DNA from 2 places in the Frankia sp. R43 genome. Region 1 is predicted to be linked to the other one. Evidence: riboswitches for the same ligand, from Rfam matches in the RefSeq annotation. Region 1 holds a riboswitch; the other holds the start of a gene.
What was found. Region 1 has a riboswitch for thiamine pyrophosphate ahead of thiC (phosphomethylpyrimidine synthase ThiC). Riboswitches for the same ligand answer to the same signal wherever they lie in the genome.
Positions count from the first base shown of each region.

Region 2: it holds a riboswitch for thiamine pyrophosphate, as region 1 does, so the genes downstream of both, ACG83_RS14315 (thiazole synthase) here and thiC (phosphomethylpyrimidine synthase ThiC) in region 1, are expected to answer to the same signal.

Region 1 is NZ_LFCW01000001.1:739,612-746,950, reverse strand. Features, by position in the region: gene ACG83_RS02575 (class I SAM-dependent methyltransferase) at 1-986, shown strand, start outside; gene thiC (phosphomethylpyrimidine synthase ThiC) at 1,288-2,958, opposite strand; TPP riboswitch at 3,183-3,304, opposite strand; gene ACG83_RS45210 (hypothetical protein) at 3,375-4,256, shown strand; gene ACG83_RS02560 (L,D-transpeptidase family protein) at 4,606-5,490, shown strand; gene gnd (phosphogluconate dehydrogenase (NAD(+)-dependent, decarboxylating)) at 5,668-6,684, opposite strand; gene ACG83_RS02550 (NAD(P)/FAD-dependent oxidoreductase) at 7,006-7,339, shown strand, end outside.
Region 2 is NZ_LFCW01000003.1:149,613-156,951, reverse strand. Features, by position in the region: gene ACG83_RS14325 (NAD(P)/FAD-dependent oxidoreductase) at 1-450, opposite strand, end outside; gene thiH (2-iminoacetate synthase ThiH) at 578-1,759, opposite strand; gene ACG83_RS14315 (thiazole synthase) at 1,759-2,805, opposite strand; TPP riboswitch at 2,800-2,913, opposite strand; gene pknB (Stk1 family PASTA domain-containing Ser/Thr kinase) at 3,207-5,198, shown strand; gene ACG83_RS14305 (DUF5667 domain-containing protein) at 5,349-7,339, shown strand, end outside.

The sequences.
Region 1 (7,339 bases):
GGCGGCTGCGCGAGGCGACCGGCACCGAATGCCCGTGGTGCGGCTCCGGGCACCTGACCGTCCGGCTGCGCTCGGTGGATCTCACCATGGGCAAGCCCGGCAGCTTCCGGCTCGACGCCTGCCGGCGCTGTGGCCACATCTTCCTGAACCCGGCGCTCACCCCGGACGGCCAGGACTACTACGAGCGGGACTGGCGGGACGGTTTCGCCGTCGAGGCCGCCGAGCACTCCCGGATGCGCGAGGCGCCGGCGGACCGTGCCCGCGCCGAGCTGCTGCGACCCCATGTCACCCCGCGGGCCTGGCTGGACGTCGGCGCCGGCTTCGGGCACTTCTGCAACGTCGCGCGGCGGCACTGGCCGATGACCACTTTCGGGGCGCTCGACGTCACCGACGCGATCGACGAGGCGTGCGCGCGCGGCTGGGTGGAGGCCGCCTACCAGGGCGAGCTCGTGCAGGTGGCGGACAGCATCGCCGGGCGCTATGACGTGATCAGCATGTTCGGCTATCTGGAGCGCACCCGGTATCCGTCCGAGGAGCTGGACGGCGCGGTGAAGGCCCTGCCGCCCGGCGGCCATCTGCTGCTCGAGCTGCCGAACCCGTCCTGCCCGGCCGCCCGCTGGCTGGGGCGCTACTGGGCTGGCTGGGACGTGCCGCGACGGCAGCACTACATACCGGTCGACAACCTGCTCGCGGCGCTCGAGGACCGCGGGATGCGCCCCATCGTGGTCCAGTTCGGCCCGGCGCAGCGCCCCGGCGACCTCACCCGTGCCCTGCGGCTGCTCATCGCGAACCTCGCCCCGAAGCCCGAGCCGTGGGTGCACGCCAGCCGGGCCGGGATCGGCCGGCGGGTGCTGCGGGCGGTCCTGCTGCTGGCCGCGGTCGTCCCGTTCGGGCTGGCCTGGGGGCTGGACAGGCTGACCCGGCCCATGCTGGCACGGGGGAGACGCTCCAACACCTATCGGGTGCTCGCCCGCAAGGAAGGCTGACCCGGCCTGGCACCCCAGCGGTTCGCCGCTGTGCCGCTGGGCCGCTGTGCCGTTCTGCGGCTATTCGAGCCGCCGCCGCGGGCTGCGGCAGCCGCCGCCGTTGCTGCCAGGCAAGAGTTGGGCAAGAGTTGAGGATTTTGGTCGTCAGAACGACCAAAATTCCATGTTCTTTGCACGGAGGCTCGGATCCGCCTGAAACGCGAACCGGCCGCCGCCCGGACGGGGGCGACGGCCGGCTGGGTAGCCCAAGGGACCGGAAACCTCAGAGATCAGCAGCCGCAGAGATCAGCAGGCTCACGTATCAGGTCGCCTGCTGGTCGGCGAGCGGCAGGTAGATGCGGGAGCCCTGCTCGGCGAACTCCCGGGACTTCTCCGCGAGCCCGGCCTGCACGGCCTCCTCGGTCTCGAGGCCGTGCTCGGCGGCGTACTTGCGGACGTCCTGGGTGATGCGCATCGAGCAGAAGTGCGGGCCGCACATGGAGCAGAAGTGCGCGGCCTTCGCCGGCGCCGCCGGGAGTGTCTCGTCGTGGTACTCCCGAGCGGTCTCCGGGTCCAGCGAGAGGTTGAACTGGTCGTCCCAGCGGAAGTCGAACCGGGCGTCGGAGAGAGCGTCGTCCCAGGCCTGCGCGCCCGGGTGCCCCTTCGCCAGGTCCGCCGCGTGGGCGGCGATCTTGTAGGCGATTACGCCGGCCTTGACGTCCTCACGGTCCGGCAGGCCGAGGTGCTCCTTGGGGGTCACGTAGCAGAGCATCGCCGTGCCGTACCAACCGATCATCGCCGCGCCGATCGCGGAGGTGATGTGGTCGTAGCCGGGCGCGATGTCGGTGGTGAGCGGACCGAGCGTGTAGAAGGGCGCGTCATGACACAGCTCGGCCTGCAGGTCCATGTTTTCTTTGATCTTGTGCATCGGGACGTGGCCCGGGCCCTCGATCATCACCTGGACGTCGTGCTCCCACGCCACCTGGGTCAGCTCGCCCAGCGTGGCCAGCTCCGCGAGCTGCGCGGTGTCGTTCGCGTCGGCGATCGACCCGGGGCGCAGCCCGTCACCGAGGGAGAAGGTGACGTCGTAGGCGCGCAGGATCTCGCAGAGCTCGGCGAAGTTCGTGTAGAGGAAGTTCTCCTGGTGGTGGGCGAGGCACCACGCGGCCAGGATCGAGCCACCCCGCGACACGATGCCGGTCTTGCGCTTCGCGGTCATCGGCACGTACCGCAGCAGCACGCCGGCATGGACCGTCATGTAGTCCACACCCTGCTCGGCCTGCTCGATGACGGTGTCGCGGTAGACCTCCCAGGTGAGCTCCTCGGCCTTGCCGCCGACCTTCTCCAGCGCCTGGTAGATCGGGACGGTACCGATCGGGACGGGCGAGTTGCGGATGATCCACTCGCGGGTGGTGTGGATGTTCCTGCCCGTCGACAGGTCCATCACGGTGTCGGCGCCCCACCTGGTCGCCCACACCATCTTCTCGACCTCCTCCTCGATGGACGAGGCGACGGCCGAGTTGCCGATGTTCGCGTTGATCTTTACCAGGAGGTTGCGGCCGATGGCCATCGGCTCGCTCTCCGGATGGTTCACGTTCGCCGGCAGGACCGCCCGCCCGGCGGCGATCTCGTCCCGCACCAGCTCCGGCGCCAGGCCTTCCCGAAGCGCCACGAACTCCATCTCCGGGGTGATCTCGCCCCGCCGGGCGTAGGCGAGCTGCGTCACCGCCTGGCCGGCGAGTGCCCGCCGCGGCGCGCGTGCGGAACCGATGAACAGGTCGGCCTCGGGTGCGCTCGTCCTGCTGCGCCCGTCGTCGGCGGGCTGGACGGCCCGACCTGTGATCTCCTCGGTGTCTTCGCGGTCGATGATCCAGCTGGACCGCAGTGCCTGCAGGCCCCGCCGCACATCCACCCCGGCGCCCGGGTCGGTGTACGGCCCGGAGGTGTCGTAGAGGACGAGGCTGTCGCCGGTGCTCAGCGCGACCTCGCGCATGGGCACCTGAAGGTCGGGCCGGGAACCGGTCAGATAGGTCTTGCGGCTGCCGGGGAACGGCCGGGCCAGAATTCCGTCCGCCTCGGCGCCGGCCGGGCCGGGGGTGGAGGCCGGAGTGGGGGCGGGAATCGTGGCCGTTGGCTGCTGGGACGCAAGCCCCGGCCCGGAGGAAATCGGTGCATTCTCGGACGAAGTGGACTCAGCTTGCGCGGGCTGGATGGGACGCACCACCTTTGATCACTCCCTACGCCGGAATTACCCGGACAGGTTCAGGCGGTCGGCGGCACCGGCTGTTGCCCGGCCGCCCTCTCAGCCTCCCAGGGTGGAAGCTCCCGCATCTGCCTCGACGCTACGGCAGGCGCCACCCCTTCGCCACCCCCTTGGTCATCTTCGCCAAGTTCGTCACGTACCGGTTCGTGCCATTCGCCGGACGGCTCGGCGTGGTCGGTGCAGGCGTCGGGACCAGCGGCGGGACGGATCGGGGCGAGCTCCCGCAGCGCCGCCCCGACCAGGGCGGCGACCTCCTCCGGGGTCTCCCAGAGATGTTCGGCAGGCACAGTGAGGACCACTTTCGTGGCCGAAAGCACCCGGGCCGGACCGGGTCTGCCGACGCGCACAAGCACCCGCCAGGGCCGATACCAGACGTCGAGCCGGCCGGTGGGAAGGTCGGGGGAGCCGACGGCCACTGTCTGCCCGGTGGGCAGCGAGAAGGCGATCTCGATCTGCCGGTAGAGGCGGGACAGCAGTTTCGGGGTACGGCGGCTCTGATCGTCGAGCGTCTCGCCGATCAGGGTGCGCCGGGTGATCGGCCCGCGGCGCGCCAGCGCCCGCCGCATCGCCTCGACGGTGACGAAACCCTGGCCCAGGGCATCGACGACCACGGTGCGGGCCGCGCCGCGGTCGCCGGACCACTCGGCCAGGTCGACGACGGAACGGGCCGGCACGGTGCGGGGTGGCAGCCGGGCGCGGTGCACGTCCGCCGGGGTGAGCCGGGCCGTGCGGCGGAAGGCCACGCCGGGCACCGGCGCGTTACGGCGCTCGGGTGGAACCAGCACCGTGACGACCTCGTCATCGTGGTCGACCAGACCGTCCAGCTCGGCGGCGGTGGCCCCACCGAGCACCGCTCCCTGGCCGCCCGCGAGCAGGCCAGCCCAGGCTCGCTGGACCAGGGCCGGCCCGACCGCCGTGATCAGCACTCCCGGCGCGGGCTGCCGCCACATGCCGGCGGTGACCCGCGCCCGGATGTCGGCCCGGGTGAGACCGGCGCCGATCGCGTCGCGCTCGCTGATGACACCTGACTGGAGGTCGGCGATCTCCTGCCAGGGGAGTCGGCCGGGACGGGCTGTCATACCCAGACAATGGTCATTGTCGATCCGTTGTGTCCATGGCGGGTTGCCGGCCTGTGGAAAACTACTCCTGGACTGGCTCCAGGCCCCTATTCCGTAAACGCATACAACGATTCGGTCGGGCCAGGTCGGGAGCGGTTCGAGGGCGGGTGCCGCGGGCCCGTATCGTGTGCGACCGACACCTGCGCGAAATTGTGGGTGTGTTGCCGCGCGGCAGTCTGCTTGCACGTGTGATGGTGGTGTCCAGTGCGGGGCGTGGATGTGGCCGGAGACGCGCGGCTTCGGCCCGGAGGTCGGAGGAATGTCGACACACCGAAGGTCCGGCCGGTCCTTGGGCCGCCGGAGAGGAGACGGGGGCGGCGGTCGCGTGCCCGCGCAGTCGATTGCGATCGGTTTGGCCGCGGTCAGTGCGACACTGGTGGTCGGCGCCGCCGGCGCGATACATGTGGTCGACTCCGGAGCGGATCCGGAGATTTCGGCGGCGGCCGCCCGCAGTGAGGTGCCGTCGGCCAGTCCGGCCCCGGCAGCTTACGGAGCATCCGGCCTCAAGGAAGAGGGCACGATCGGGGACATGGCAGGCGGCGCGATACCAGGTGTGGGCGATCTGATGATGTCGCGGATCCCCTCATCCACCCGGCAGGCCATCGTCGTCACCGGAGCGGACGAATCCGCGACGGTGAACCAGGTCATGCTCTGGCAGCGCACCGACGAGGATTCGCCCTGGGCGCCTGTCGGCGCCCAGATCGCGGGTCGCAACGGTGCCAACGGATGGACGCGTGATCACGTCGAGGGTGATCTGCGCAGTCCCATCGGCGTCTTCAGTCTCACCGCGGCGGGGGGGCGTTACCCGGACCCCGGCACGGCGCTGCCCTATGAGTACCGTCCGTCCTTCTACCAGGCCGGCAGTTATGACGGTGACCCGATGGGCGAGGCCTTCAACTACGTCGTGGCGATCGACTACAACCGGCTGCCGGGCCATCCGCCGTCGGATCCGACCCGCCCGCTTGGCGACTCGGCCGGGGGCGACATCTGGCTGCATGTGGACCACAACACGCCCACGCGGGGCTGCGTCAGCCTCCCGCAGGCCTCGATGGAGACCGTGCTCCACTGGTTGACGCCGAGCAGCCATCCAATGATCATCATGGGTGACCGGACGAGCGTCGAGGCCTCCGCCGACGTGCGGTGAGCGCGCCCTGCCGCCCGCGAGGGCCCCGCACCGTGTCGACAATTCACGCTGATGGGGGCGAAAGGGGCGGCAGGGTCCCTGGTGACCCGCAAGAAGTGAGGATCTCGGTTGCTGCCGCAGCCATAATCCTCACTTCTTGCTCGGCGGCACCGGCACCGGCACCAGCCGCAGCTCGGGCTAGGCCTTCTTCTCGGCGTGGCCGCCGAACTGCTTGCGCATGGCCGAGAGCAGCTTGTCCGCGAACAGCGACTCGCCCCGGGAGCTGAACCGCTCGTACAGCGACGCCGTCAGCACATGCGCCGGGACGCCCTCCTCGACGGCGGCGAGCACCGTCCAGCGGCCCTCGCCGGAGTCCGAGACCCTCCCGCTGAAGGCGGCCAGCTCCGGGTCCTCGACCAGCGCGGTGGCGGTCAGGTCCAGCAGCCAGGAGCTGACCACACTGCCGCGCCGCCACACCTCGGCGACCGCGGGGAGGTCGAAGTCGAACTGGTAGTACTCCGGATGAGCCAGCGGTGTGGTCTCCGCGTCGTGCTGGCCGGCCTGTGACCGGCCGATGCCGGCCTTCTCCAGAATGCCCATGCCTTCGGCGAAGGCCGCCATCATGCCGTACTCGATGCCGTTGTGGATCATCTTGACGAAGTGGCCTGCCCCGTTCGGGCCGCAGTGCAGATAGCCCTTTTCGGCCTGGGTGACCTCGCCTGACCGCCCGGGCGTCCGCGGCGCGGTTTCCACACCCGGCGCGATCGTCTCGAACAGCGGCTCCAGCCGGGAGAAGATCCGCGGCTCTCCGCCGATCATGAGGCAGAAGCCGCGCTCCAGGCCGAACACGCCGCCGGACGTGCCGACGTCCATGTAGTGCACGCCGCGCTCGGCGAGCTTCGCGGCCCGGTCGATGTCGTCCCGGTAGTAGGAGTTGCCGCCGTCGATGATCACGTCATCGGCCTCGAAGTGCTCGGCGAGGTCGAAAACGGTCTGGCCGGTCAGGCCGGCGGGCACCATCACCCACGCCGCCCGCGGGGTGCGCAGCGCCCCCGCGAGGTCCGCGAGTGAGTGCACACCGACGGCGCCCTCGGCGGCGAGCGCCTTCACCGCTTCCGGATTCACGTCGTAGACCACACATTCGTGCCCGTCGCGCATAAGCCGGCGAACGAGGTTCGCGCCCATCCGGCCGAGTCCGATCATTGCGAGCTGCATGTGAACTCCCGGTGGTCCTGCACGGACCGGTCGAAGGTGAGGTCCTCACCCACCATCCTGCCGTTGACCTCGAGGCACGACAGCGCGGCCTCGGTCACTGTTGGTGCATCGTGCGCCGCGTGCCGGGCCGGCGGGGCACCGGAGGGTGAGAGGGTGGGTCGCAACGGTCGCGTGCGACGGGCCGAAGGCGCCGCGGTGCTCGCAGGCCATGCCGGCTGCACGTCATGCCGGCTGCACGTCATGCCGGCTGCACGCCATGCCGGCGGTACAGCATGCCGGTCGCACACCATGCCGATCGCGCGCGACGAGGAGGGCGGACCGATGAGCAGAGGCGACGTGCCCGGGCCGGGAGATCCCGCCGGTGCCCCGGGCCAGCCCGACGTCGTGGTGATCGGGGGCGGTCCGGCGGGTGAGGTCGTCGCGGGGCGGTGCGCCGAGGCTGGGCTGTCGGTGGTGGTCGTCGAGCGGGAGCGGGTCGGCGGCGAGTGCTCGTACTGGGGGTGCATACCCAGCAAGACGCTCATCCGTCCGGGCGAGGTCCTCGCCGCGGCCCAGGTCGCGCCCGGTGCGGCTGGCGCAGCCGGTGCGGGTGGCGTACCCGGCCGGGTTGACGCGGCTGCGGCGTTCGCCCGCCGGGACGAGATGGTCGGGGGCT
Region 2 (7,339 bases), on a different contig from region 1:
GGCGGCGTGCGTGGCGACCTCGGCCCCGATCCAGCCGGCGCCGACGACCACCAGCCGCGCCCCCGGGCGCAGCGTCTCCCGCAGCGCCCGGGCGTCGTCGATGGTGCGCAGCACCCGCTGGTCAGCGGAGCCCGGCAGCCGCACCGGGGCCGCACCGGTCGCGAGGACCAGCCCGTCGAACTCGATCGGGCCGCCGTCGGTCTCCAGCACACCCGGGCGCAGGCCCGTCGCGTGCCGGCCCAGCAGCAGCTCGACACCGTCGAGGTCGAACGGCAGGGTCGTGTCATCCGTCCGGCCGGACAGCACCGCCTTGGACAGCGGCGGCCGGTCGTACGGCCTGTGCTCCTCGGCGCCGACCAGTGTGATCGCCCCGGAGAATCCCTGCTCACGCAGCTCGACGACGGTTCGCCCGCCCGCGAGCCCGCCACCGACGACAACGATGCGGTCCATCAGCCCACCTGATCCATGCATCCTGAAGCTATTGGCGCCTTTTCCTGGCGTCGCGCGGTAGTCGTTTCGACCACAGCGACGAGCGGCCCACCCCACCGGGATATAGCATCGCCTGCCCGCCCTGCGGTCACCGGGACGCGTCCACCAGCGGGAAGGCGTCCTTCCAGACCGGCTCGTAACCGGCCGCCACCAGCATCGCCGCGATGTCCGCCGGGGAGCGCTCGTCGGAGATCGAGAACTGTTCCTGGGCGGTGCCGGGCCGGCCGTAGCCGCCGGGCTCGGTGGACGAACCAGCGCTCATCGTCGTGACCGCGATACGGGCCAGCCCGTCGCGCAGCGCCGCCGGCTCCCTCGTCGACAGCGAGATGGCGACATCCGGCTCGAACAGCCGCAGCGCCGCGTGCGCCTGGACGAACTGGGCGTCGGAGACCACCACGGTGGGCGGGAAACCACTGGCACTCGGCTTGATCCTGGGCAGGGCCACGGAGACCTCCGTCCGCCAGAAGCGGCGGCTGAGGAACGAGGCGTGCGCGGCGAGCGCGAGGATGTCGGCCCGCCAGTCCGGTGCGAGCCCGAGCAGCACCCCCAGGCCCAGGCGCCGCACCCCGGCGCGGGCCGCCCGCTCGAACGAGGCCAGCCGGCGGTCGTAGTCGCGTTTCCAGCCGGCGACGTGGACCTCGGCGTAACGCGCCCGGTCGTACGTCTCCTGGTAGTGGATGGCCCCCTCCAGGCCGGCCGCGACCAGCCGGGTGTAGGTGTCGTCCGACCAGGTCTGGGTCTCGATGCTGATCGAGGGGACGAACGGGCGCAGCCGCTCCACGACATCGACCAGGTAGTCGGCGGAGACCTCGATCCGGTGCTCGCCGGAGACCAGCAGGAGATGCCGGAAACCGAGGTCGACCAGCAGGCGCGCCTCGCCGACGGCCTCCTCCGGGGTCAGTGTGCGCCGCGCCACCTCCAGGCCCTTCGCGAAGCCGCAGTACGTGCAGGACGACAGGCAGGCGTTCGACACGTAGAGCGGGGCGAACATCCGCACCGCCCGCCCGAAGCGCCGCAGTGTGGTCGCCTGCGCGAGCTGCGCGAGCTCCTCCAGCCGGCCGGTGGCGGCCGGCGACAGCAGCACGGCGAGATCGGCGAGGCCGAGACGGCCGCCGGTGTCGCCGTGCGCGCCGCCACCCCGGCCGGCGGCGGCCGCCCGGCGCAGCACCGCGTCCACCTCGGCCGGGCCCGCCTCGCGGGCGGAGCAGGCCAGGCCCGGGATGTCCAGCGCGGCGAGCTCGTGGGCGAACAGGCCCGGCGGGCTGGCCATCAGGCGCCCCCGCCAACGCCGCTGCTCACGGTGCCGCTGCCGACCGCACCACTGCTCACGGCGCCGCTGCTCACGGCACCACTGCTCACGGCGCCGCTGCTCACGGCGCCGCTGCTCACGGCGCCGCTGCTCACGGCGCCACTGCCGACCGCGCCACCGGCGCCGTCGTCGGTGAGCGAGCCGAGGAAGCCGGTGAGCGGGGAGGACGCCGCGGCCACCGTCGCGCTACCCGGCCGCGCGCGACCGGCGAGATACCCCAGCCGCCCCGCGGTGGTCGCGAGCGCGAACGCGCGCGCCATCATGACCGGATCGGCGCTGATCGCGATCGCGGTGTTGACCAGCACCGCGTCGGCACCGATCTCCATCGCCTCGGCGGCGTCGGACGGCGCGCCGAGGCCCGCGTCGACCACGACCGGGACGCCGGCGGTCTCGACGATCGCCTCGATCGCGTCCCGGGTCCGCAGGCCGCGGTTGGAGCCGATCCAGCTGCCGAGCGGCATCACCGTGGCACAGCCGGCCTCCTCGAGCCGGCGGGCGAGCACCGGGTCGGCCGAGCAGTACGGGAGCACGGTGAACCCGTCGGCGACCATCAGCTCCGCCGCGCGCAGCGTCTCGATCGGGTCGGGTGCGAGGGTGCGCGGGTCCGGCGTGACCTCCAGCTTCACCAGCGCGGTGCCGGTCGCCGCGCGGCCGAGCCGGGCCAGCCGCAGCGCCTCGGCCGCGTCGACCGCCCCGGAGGTGTTCGGCAGCAGCGTCATCCCGGCCGGGACGAAGTCGAGCACGTCGCCCTCTCCCGCCCGCGACAGGTCCACCCGGCGCAGCGCGATGGTGACGATGTCGGCGCCGGAGGCGACCAGGCTCGCCCGCATCAGCTCGTGGCTGGCGAACTTGCCGGTGCCCACCAGGAGCCGGCTGGCGTAGGCGGTGCCGGCGATCTGGAGGGGGTCCTCCCCGAGGCCGGCCGCAGCGGCCGCACCGGCCGTGCCGGCCAGGCCGGCCGGACCTGCCTTGATGGCAGGACCCGTCGGCGTGATCTGTTGTGTCATCGAGCGATTCCTCCCCACGCGCGCATGACCGCGATCGGGTCTGCGGGTCGCCGACGGCATCCTGATCGGCCTCTCAGCCCGCGTCCGCGGGCTCCCCGGTCACGCCACAGTGTAAGCACCAGAAGTGGAGGTACCCAGCCAGTTCCCGCAGCTGGCGGCGGGGACGGCGGGGAATGGGTGTGAGCCGCGCCGCGCCGGCCGAGGTGGGCCGCCCGCGCGGGCGCCGAGATTTCGCCCGGCCCAGAAGAAAATCCGCGGCTGGTCGTGCCACTCCGGCGCAGATTCACCACTTTGTGACGAAAGTCCCGCCCGTTTGGGCGCCACTCCGACGGATTTGCGAAGTAAGACCACTGTCCGACGGTCGGAACGGCCGATCGTAAACTGTCCCCGTGGATGCCACGGTGACCGACCCTGTCATCGGTCGTCTTCTCGATGGGCGGTACACCGCCCAGGAGCGGCTTGCCGTCGGCGGGATGGCGACGGTGTACGTCGCGCACGACAACCGCCTCGACCGTTTCGTCGCGCTCAAGATCATGCACCCGAACCTCAGCCACGACCCCGAGTTCGTGGCCCGGTTCCACCGGGAGGCGAACGCGGTCGCCCGGCTCAGCACGCCACGCGTCGTGTCGATCCTCGACCAGGGTTCGGACCGGACGGCGGCCGGCGTCCTGCACTACCTGGTCATGGAGCTGGTACGCGGGCGGTCGCTGCGCGAGTACCTGACCACCCGCGGGCGGCTGACCGTGCCCGAGGTCGTCGAGATCTTCGAGCCCGTCGCGGAGGCGCTCGCCGCCGCGCACGCCGCCGGGATCATCCACCGCGACATCAAGCCGGAGAACATCCTGCTCGGTGACGACGGCCAGGTGAAGGTCGCCGACTTCGGGCTCGCCCGGCCGGTGTCCCAGCCGACCCAGGCCGTGACCGGCGGCGTCGTCATGGGCACCGTCGGGTACCTGGCACCCGAGCAGGTCACCCACGGCACCGCCGGCATGCGCAGCGACGTCTACGCCGCCGGCGTCATGCTCTTCGAGATGATCACCGGCCAGCTCCCGCACAACGGTGAGACGCCGATGTCGGTGGCCTACCAGTCCGTCCACGGTGACGTGCCCGCGCCGTCCTCGGTCGTGTTCGACGTCCCCGCCGAGCTGGACGCGCTCACGCTGCGGGCCACCGCACGCGACCCGAACCACCGGCCGGCCGACGGCGCCGCGCTGCTCGCCGAGCTGCGGGCGATCCTGCCCTACCTTCCCGCGCCCGGTGACGACGAGGAGTACCACTCCGGGTTCACCGGCCCGCTGCAGTCGCCTACCCCGCCGCGGGGCCCAGGAGCGGGGGCGTACCCAGGCGCCCAGCCGGCGCAGCCGCCTCGGCCACCGGTCGCGCCGACCAGCATGATCAGCACCGGCTCGGGCCAGGGCCGCCGCCGGCGGCCGCAGGAGGCCCGGTCCGGGCGGCTGCCCGCCGGCCCCGCGGTCATCGCCGGTGTCGTGGTGGTCTGCCTGGTCCTCGGCGTGGTCCTGTTCCGCGCGCTGCTGGGCGGCACCAAGCCCGAGGTGCCGCTGCTGCTCGGGCTGACCAAGGCGGCGGCCGAGAAGAACCTGAACGAGGCCGGCATCAGGTTCAAATACGGCCAGACGCTCGCCAGCGACACGTACGCCGAGGGCCAGGTCGCCGAGCAGGACCCGGAGACCGGCGCCAAGATCAGCGACGACACCGTCGTGACGCTTCGGCTGAGCAGCGGCACACCGAAGGCGGTCGTTCCTGCTCTCGCCGGGAAGACCGCCGAACAGGCCCAGGTCGAGCTGACCCAGGCGAAGCTCACGGTCGGCGGGCGCAACGCGGAGGCCAACGACACCGTCCCCGAGGGCCAGGTCATCCGAACCGAGCCGCAGGCCGGCACGGCGGTCGAGCGGAACACACCGGTGATCCTGTACGTGAGCTCCGGGCCGTCGACGGCGGAGATCCCCGGCGACCTCGTCGGGCTGACCTACGACGAGGCCAAGGCGAAGCTGGACGCGCTGGGCCTCAGCCTCACCGTGAAGCAGTCGCTGATCACCGACGACAGCGTGGAGCCGGGCCAGGTCGCGCGCACCTCGCCGAGCCCCGGCCAACGGGTGAACGCGGGTGCCACCGTCACCCTCTTCGTCGCCAAGGACTCCGACTCCGATTCCGACTCCGGTGGCGGCGACGGCAGCGGGGTCATGGTGACCGTGCCCAACGTCGTGGGCAAGTCCTGGTCGGACGCCGAGCGCATCCTGAACCGCGTCGGGCTCAAGGCTGCCCGGCAGGACTGGATCGCCAACAAGGTGAAGTCCCAGAAGCCGAAGGCCGGCAGCAAGATCGAGCGGGGAAGCACGGTCCAGCTTCAGATGGAGTGGGGCGTGACCAACTGACCCGGCCGGGCTGACCTGCCAGGCCGGGCGCCGCGCCGTCGGGAAACAATCGGCGTCACCGCCTCCGCGACGCCGATCGGGTACATTCGATCTTCACTCGGGCCGTGAGCCGCGGTCCCGGAGTACCGGAGCCAGAACGCGGGGGGCGGCGTGGTGGCGAGTGGTGGGCCGCGCCGGCGGAGCGCGCGGGCAGACCGTGCCGCCGCGTTGCTCGACGGTGGGCGTCCCCCTCGCGACGAGTACGAACAGCAGCTGGCTCGAACCATCTCCACCCTGCGGGCGCTGCCCGTCCCGGCGATGTCACCCAGCACCCGCGCGGAGACCCGCGCCATGCTGCTCGCCCGCCTGAGCATCGCCGGTCTCACCGACGCCGCCGGCCCGGCCGTGACGACCGGCCCGATCAGCGCGCCCGAGCCGGTCAGCGCGACCAGCCCAACCGGCGCGCCTGGCCCGGCCGACGCGGCTGACACGGCCGACCCGGCTGACACAGCGGGTACGGCCGACACAGCGGGTACCGCCGGAACGGGGGGCACCGGCGCCGCTCCGGCCCACCGGGCCACGATCGTCACCCGCCCCGACCGGGCACCTCTGCGCAGAGCGGTGCGCTCCGCCCGCCCCGCGCTGGTCGGAGCGCTGGCCGCGTCCGTCGCGGCGGTCGGTGTCGGGGTGAGCTCCACGAACGCACTGCCCGGCGAGTTCCTGTACGGCGTGAAGCGCCATGTGGAGCAGCTCCAGGTCAGCCTCGCGGCCAGCCGGGTGGAACGGGCCAAGGCCCAGCTGGCGGTGGCCCGGACGAGGATGGACGAGCTCACCGCCGTCCTCGGTCAGGCCACCTCGGCCACGGGGGGCGCCGCCACCGGCGCGGGTAGCCGAACCGGTTCGGGTCACGGCGACGCCGCGCGGCCCGGCTCCGCCGACGACCCGGTTGCGGCTTCGGAGGATGACCCGCTGGCCCGTCCTGGTGCCGGCGAGGCGGGGCTCGGCCCGGCGCTCGGGCAGCCCTGGCCGACCGGCACACCGGCGGCGCGGCCAGCCTCCCCCACGGCGTGGCCAGGCGCCGGCTCCGGCGCTGCCGGCGCACCGACGTCGGGCGGGCAGACCGCCGCCACGCCCCCGGCGGCACACGCCACGGCCGGCGGCGGGTCCGTCCGGGCGCGCGACCTGACCACGGCGGCCGCGTTGCTGCACGACTGGTGCACCGACGCGGCCGCCGGCAGCGAGGTCCTCATCGAGGAGATCCGTTCCGGGAACACGGACGCTTGGAAGACGCTCAACGAATTCAACACAGACCAGTCGACGCGCCTCGACGCACTGCTGGGCGTGCTCGGGAGCAACGCCGGCCCTGACGCGACCGAGGCACGCCGCATCATCAGCGACGTCGGCTCGGTACTGACCTTCACCTCCGCGCATTCCGGAGGGGCTCCGGCATCGGTCGGCTCCGGGAGCGGATCCGCCCTCGGGCCGGGCACCGCCACCGCGGGCGACGGGAACACCTCGGCGGGAACAGCGACGGCGGACCCCGGGCCAGCTCCCCGTCCCCCACGGGCGAGCACGGTCGGGCCGCCCCAGTCGCAGGCCGCCACACAGCCGGCACAGACTTCCCCGGAAGCGCCGGCGGTCGACGCCGCGGCCAGCGGCATCGCTCCCAGCCTGCCGCTGCCGGCACCGCCGTCAAGCTCAGCCGCTGACGCCGGTGCCGACGCCCGTACCGGTGCCGACGCCGGTGCCGCCGGAGCAGAAGCGTCGTCCGGATCGGAGCCGGCGGCGCAGGCGAGCACCGACCCGGTGACGCCGCAGAGCGCCACCGCCACCCCACAGGCTTCCGCCGGCCTCGACGCCGCGGCCTGGGCGGGAGCGCTGGAGACCGCCGGCCTCCTCGACGCCTCCAGGGACCTGGTGTCCTACGTCGGCGTCGGGTTCGGCGTCAGCTCCGACCCCGACGCGGGCTCCACGGGGGCCTCCGCCGACGGCACCGTGCAGACGGCCTCGCCGCATTCCGTCGCGTCCGACGGCGCCGCGGCTCAGGCGGGCGGCAACATGGCGGGCAACGTCGCGGCAGGCAGCGCGGAACCGGCGCCCACCACTGAACCGGCGCCCGCCACTGAACCGGCGCCTGCCACGGAGTCGGGGACCACCGTGCT